Regions from separate parts of the Paenibacillus sp. FSL R7-0345 genome, predicted to be linked through region 1. Evidence: predicted binding sites of a transcription regulator. Region 1 holds the regulator's gene; the other holds the start of a gene.
The links. Region 1 encodes NrdR, which represses ribonucleotide reductase genes. Its sites were predicted from a motif close to AACACNATATATNGTGTT; they were not measured.
Positions count from the first base shown of each region.

Region 2: NST84_RS10745 (adenosylcobalamin-dependent ribonucleoside-diphosphate reductase) is a predicted target of NrdR. The motif match lies at 933-950, and genes of this name have one in related genera.

Region 1 covers NZ_CP152002.1:2,326,953-2,330,160, forward strand. The annotation lists gene coaE (dephospho-CoA kinase) at 1-296, shown strand, start outside; gene NST84_RS09670 (lytic transglycosylase domain-containing protein) at 293-856, shown strand; gene NST84_RS09675 (alpha/beta-type small acid-soluble spore protein) at 938-1,156, opposite strand; gene nrdR (transcriptional regulator NrdR) at 1,321-1,797, shown strand; tRNA gene NST84_RS09685 (tRNA-Ala) at 2,036-2,111, shown strand; tRNA gene NST84_RS09690 (tRNA-Lys) at 2,128-2,200, shown strand; gene NST84_RS09695 (hypothetical protein) at 2,238-2,429, shown strand; gene NST84_RS09700 (transcriptional regulator) at 2,848-3,208, opposite strand, start outside.
Region 2 covers NZ_CP152002.1:2,573,135-2,576,342, forward strand. The annotation lists gene NST84_RS10740 (SNF2-related protein) at 1-735, opposite strand, end outside; gene NST84_RS10745 (adenosylcobalamin-dependent ribonucleoside-diphosphate reductase) at 1,069-3,208, shown strand, end outside.

The sequences.
Region 1 (3,208 bases):
TGGAAGAGGAAGACGCGCAGCGCCTGATTATTGTAGATATTCCTTTATTGTATGAATCCAAGCTGGACAACCTGTTCGATAAAGTTCTGGTTGTATATGTGCCGCGTGAGGTGCAGCTAGCCCGCTTAATGGAGCGTAACGGCCTTAATCCAGAGCAGGCTGCAGCAAGGCTGGATGCCCAGATGGATATTGAAGAGAAGCGCAGGAGAGCGGATTATATTATCGACAACAGCGGTGAGACTGGTGCGACTGAGCAGCAGGTAGCGATTTTGTGGGACAGGCTGGGGCTGTCATGAGCTGGCTCCGTAAAAAAAGAGTGCTGCTCCTGCTGTTCATCGGCTTTACCGCGATCCTCTTTCTCGGCACCAACTGGATGTCATGGTTTTATCCTATTCATTATAAGAACGAAATCCGTAAGCATAGCAGCACGTATGAGACCGATCCGTTTCTGGTCGCGGCCATTATCCGCGTAGAGACCAATTTCAAGACAGGCCGAGAGTCCAAAAAAGGCGCCCTCGGGCTGATGCAGCTTATGCCGGATACGGCCAAATGGGCGCTTGAGATGGCCAAGCTGCCTGATGTATCGCTGGATGAGCTCAAGGAGGAGCCGTCAGCTAATATTGAGCTGGGCACCTGGTACCTCTCCTCACTGTCCCGCCAGTTTGACGGCAACCGTACAGCGGTTATCGCCGCATACAATGCCGGACCCGGCAAAGTACAGAGCTGGCTTGATGGAGGCGACTGGGACGGTACAGAGGCTTCAGTAAAAGATATCCCGTTTGGCGAGACCCGGCACTACGTGCAGCGCGTGATTTATTATTATAATCAGTACACGGAGATTTACAGCGAATTCTAAGTTTGTTGCATATAAAAAGAAAAGAAGCATTAAACGGCTTGCGGCCGTTTAATACTTCTTTGGCAAGCTTATGGGGACAGGTTATTTGTACTGACCTGCCAGGGATTGCTCGGCGATTGTTACAAGACGCTTAGTGATGTAACCACCGATCGAACCGTTTTCGTAAGAAGTTTTATTGCCTTGGTATCCGTCTGGGGAAAGAGTGATACCCAATTCTTGGGCAACTTCATATTTCAGTTGCTCCAATGCACCGCGTGAGTTGGAAACTACCAGGTTGTTGCTGTTGTTGTTTTGGCTCATTTCTGTTCACCTCCTATCGGTTGGTAACTGTATTATGTGCCGGACCCGCCAGATTCATAACAATAATAAAACGGTGTTTTCTGGAAAAAAATTTAACCTCTAAACAACGCTGCACATTCTGCCGCAACCATTACTATTACAGCAAAAGAGGAGTGGCCTTACTTATGAAATGCCCTTACTGCGATCACACGAATACCAAGGTGCTTGACTCGCGTCCGGCCAATGAGAACAAATCGATCCGGCGCAGGCGTGAATGCGAGCGCTGCAGCAAGCGCTTCACCACCTTCGAGATGATCGAAGAGACACCGCTGATCGTCATCAAGAAGGATGGCAGCCGTGAAGAGTTCAGCCGTGACAAAATCCTGCGCGGTCTGATTCGTGCCTGTGAGAAGCGCCCTGTGTCCGTTGAACGCCTGGAATCCATTGTGTCAGAGGTGGAGAAGACGCTGCGCGGCATCGCCCTGGCAGAGATTGAGAGCCGCCAGATCGGCGAGTTCGTGATGGAGCAGCTCTATCCGGTGGATGAGGTAGCCTACGTGCGGTTTGCATCTGTATACCGCCAGTTCAAGGACATCAACATGTTCATGAAGGAACTGAAGGGGCTGCTGTCCAAAGGGGATGGCGAGCTGGAGGGACTTTAGACATGCTGCAGCACCTGTGCAAAAAACTGCTTAGTGTTATGTAGAGCTTTGCAGAGGTGCTGCAGCGGTTCTTCCGGAAATAATGCGCCGAAAATTTTTTTGCAAAAGTGTTGACATAAGTAACAGATTTCTGTATTATATAGAAGTCGGCTACGAAATAATAAATAACACGACGAAGTGAGCTTAAATCTCACATAAGAATTTAGAATACATAATGTAGTTCTAAAACGGTTAACATGGGGCCATAGCTCAGCTGGGAGAGCGCATCGCTGGCAGCGATGAGGTCAGGGGTTCGATCCCCCTTGGCTCCACCAATTATCTTAATATCATGGACTCTTAGCTCAGTTGGTAGAGCAGTAGACTCTTAATCTATTTGTCCAGGGTTCGAGCCCCTGAGAGTCCATACTAGAAGAAACGGCAGACATGCCGTTTTTTTTGTTGTGTTTAGTGATGAAGAAAGCAAGAAAAATATCAGCTGTGCTCGCGGCATCAACGATACCAAAGACTCTAAAGACTTTAAAGACTTTAAAGACTTTAAAGACTCTAATGACACCACCACTACCACCCTCGGCACCAATGCACCAACTCCACTATTGCCTCCAACTACTCTCATGATGCCTGTCCCTAACTAACCGTTTTTTTTAATTTGCTTCTTCTCCAAAGCTAATATAGTACGACTCCCACATCCTAACGGACCGTACAGCCCTTATTTCCGCCATTTGGCATGCTGGGAAAATCTAACGGATCGTACGCCGTTATTTCCTCATATCGCAGCCTTTTTGAGCCGAAATGACGCAAATAAGATCATCTGAGTCCGTTAGCCGGAGAAAACACTCGTTTTAGCGGAAATAAGGACTCCTCGGTCCGTTAGCTTGCAGTAGCGGGTGGCATTTGTTGCGGTATCTGTTTTCAGGCACACAGATGTCGTAGCAGCATTATACATCCTTAGTGCAGTTTGCATGTCTAACGTTGTAGCCTATGCATCCTTGTGCAGTTTACCTACCAAATGTAGCGCATAGTTACAACTGTTAAAGCAGCCCAACCAACGGGTTAAACCTTCAATTGATACGTCCGATACCGCTGAGCTCCGCCACCTGTGATGTCTAACAGCTTTTGTTCGGCTAACTGATGCAAGATTCGTCTGGCATGCCGGTCCGTTACATGGAGATGATCTGCGAGCTCTTGAGGAGTGAACGACCTCAGCAGGCGTCTGGCATAACGTATTGTTTCTGCTTCCAGCCAAGTTAATGAAGAAGGCACATCTGTCGCAATAAATTTGCCGATAAATGAAAGAACCAGCTGCTGGCATTGCTTAGGTTCCTCTACAATTGAAGGATAAGCGATAGGAAGAAAGGTCCAGCCATCCAAAGCCAGCAGGGAATGCCGGCGGCATAGATCCTTGAACCGCCGA
Region 2 (3,208 bases), 250 kb from region 1:
CCCGAGCTGACCCGGCTTCAGCAGTGTAATCAGATTAAACAGCTCACCGAGGTCGTTCTGCACAGGTGTGGCAGTGAGCAGCAGGCAGTATTTTTTGCGGAGCTGCTGTACGAACTGGTAATTGGTCGATTTCTTGTTCTTCAGCTTGTGGGCCTCGTCAATAATGAGCATGTCGAATTCGGAGCTTAACAGCAGCTCCTTATGCGGATCACGCTTGGCTGTGTCAAGGGACGCGACGACGATGTCGTTGCCCCAGGAGTAGGCTTTTTTCTGGGCGACGGCGGTGATTCCGAACTTGGCGTTAAGCTCACGGACCCACTGGAGCACAAGGGAGGCGGGGACCAGAATCAGCACCTTGCCCACCAGACCGCGCACCAGATATTCTTTTAAAATCAGACCGGCTTCAATCGTCTTGCCCAGCCCCACCTCATCGGCGAGAATGGCCCGGCCGGACATCTCAAACAATACTTTATGGGCGGTATCGAGCTGATGGGGGAGAGGCGACAGGCCGGACAGATGCTTCGTGCACTGCAGCTCGTCAAAGCTAGTGACAAGGCCGCATTGCTCACCCTGCACAGCCAGACGGGATAACTTCCAGTCGCCCCAGGGGCCGCCTTTTTCCAGCCTGGATTCCAGATCCTGCAGCCAGTTCCGTTCAAAGGATAGGGGAACCGGCAGCAGCGGGGCGGATATGCCTCCCTCCTGCGGTAAGGAATTGCGGGATACTTGCATCATGTTGCAGCCTCCTCCGGCAAGGTTTCATATCGGAATGCGTAAAAGTAGTATGCTCGTATTAAAGAGAATTCATAACAGAGACTAAAAAACCGCGAAATCAAGAGAAAAGGCGATCTGAATCTGTTTTTTCTGCGGAAAGGCTTCTATTTTCAAAAAGGAACTCTGTTACAATATGTGGTATAGTGATGAGGCATGTTGATACAATATATTGTTACAAAAGCTTGAATTGTTGGTGTACTGCTTATTTTTTGCAGTTGTTTTTATTGACAAGCTGGAGCAATAGCGTTACTGCAGTACCTGTGTTTACATATCACTTACCGGGAGGTTTTTGTATTGAGTACAGTGGAACCCAACCAGCGCCTTGAGGGCTTGAGCGAGAAAATATTTTTGGACCGTTATGCCTGGAAGGATGCGGACACGAATAATGCCAAGGTAGGCGATGTCGTGCTGGTGCTGACCAAGGATGACCCGAAATTTCCGACCAAGGAGGTCGGCGAAATTGTCGCGCGCAGCGGACGGATGGTGACCGTCAAGACCCGCAGCGGCGAGCTGGTGCAATCGGATGTGGAGAAGCTGACACTTAATATTGAAAAAACACCCGGGGAAATGTGGGACCGTCTGGCCGCAGCCATGGCTTCTGTCGAGAAAACGCCTGAGCTGCAGGAGGAGTGGACCGGCAAATTCCGTTCGATTCTCAATGACTGGAAGCTTGTTCCGGGCGGACGGATTGCGGCAGGCGCGGGGGCGAGCGAGGAGCTGACCTTATTCAACTGTTATGTGGTTCCTTCGCCAAAAGACAGCCGCGGCGGCATCATGCAGACCCTTTCCGAAATGACCGAAATTATGGCGCGCGGCGGAGGTGTCGGCATCAACCTGTCCTCACTGCGTCCGCGCCGGGCCATTGTCAGAGGCGTTAACGGCTCGTCCAGCGGCTCTGTATCCTGGGGCGGACTATTCAGCTACACAACCGGACTTATTGAGCAGGGCGGCAGCCGCCGCGGGGCGCTGATGCTGATGATCAACGATTGGCATCCGGATGTGCTGGATTTCATCACCGTGAAGCAGACAATGGGACAGGTGACCAATGCCAACCTTTCGGTATGCGTGAGCAACAGCTTCATGCTGGCTGTCAAAAAGGATCTGGACTGGGAGCTCGTCTTCCCGGACACCAGCGACCCGGATTACGATGAGCTCTGGGACGGGGATCTGGATAAATGGAAGGCGGCCGGCCGTGCGGTTATCCCTTACCGGACTGTAAAAGCGCGCGATGTGTGGCATACAATCATTGAATCGGCCTGGAAATCGGCGGAGCCGGGCGTTGTGTTTATGGAATACTATAACCAGATGTCGAACAGCTGGTATTTTAATCCGATTATTTGTACGAATCCTTGCGGAGAACAAGGACTACCGGGCTGGGGCGTCTGTAACCTGTCGGCGGTCAATCTTTCCAGGTTCTATGATGCGGAAAACCATGATGTGGACTGGGCGGATCTGGCGAGAACGACCCGTTATTCCGTCCGTTTCCTGGACAATGTTATCGACAAGACACCATATCATTTCCCGGAAAATGAAGCGAATCAGAAGCTGGAGCGCCGCGTAGGCATGGGCACTATGGGTCTGGCTGAGCTGATGATCAAGCTGAACATCCGTTACGGCAGCCCGGAATCGCTGGAGTTCCTGGACAAGCTGTATGGTTTTATGGCAAGGGAGGCCTATCTGGCTTCGGCAGAGATTGCCGGGGAGAAGGGCTCGTTCAAGGCTTTTGATGCAGAAAAATATTTGCAGAGCGGTTTTATGCGCAACATTACCGAGGTGTATCCGGAGGTCGGGAAATCTATCCGTGAGCATGGGATGCGTAACGTCACTGTTATTACACAGGCTCCAACCGGTAGTACGGGAACTATGGTTGGTACATCGACCGGGATTGAGCCTTACTTTGCCTTCAAATATTTCCGCCAGAGCCGGCTTGGCTATGACGAGCAGTTCGTGCCCATTGCCCAGCAGTGGCTGGAGGCCCATCCGGGTGAGGAGCTGCCGGAGTATTTTGTAACCTCGATGGATCTGTCCGCCAAGGACCATATCCGTGTGCAGGCAGCGATTCAGCGCTGGGTGGACAGTTCCATCTCGAAGACGGCCAACTGCCCGTCCGACTTCACTGTCGAGGAAACCGCCGAGCTGTACGAAATGGCCTTCGACCTCGGGTGCAAAGGCGTAACGATCTACCGCGACGGCAGCCGCGATGTGCAGGTGCTGGAAACGGCGAAGAAGGAAGAGAAAAAGGACGCACCTGCCGCAGAAGAACTTGCTGCTGAACCGGCCCCGGTGGCTTCTCCAGCTCCGGTAGTGGCAGTAAGCCCGGCACCGCAAGAAAGCGGGGGCGACAAACAATACAAAAAACGCCCGCACGTGCTGCGCGGCGCAACCTATAAGATCAACACGCCGTTTGGCATGGCGTATATCACTATAAACGACC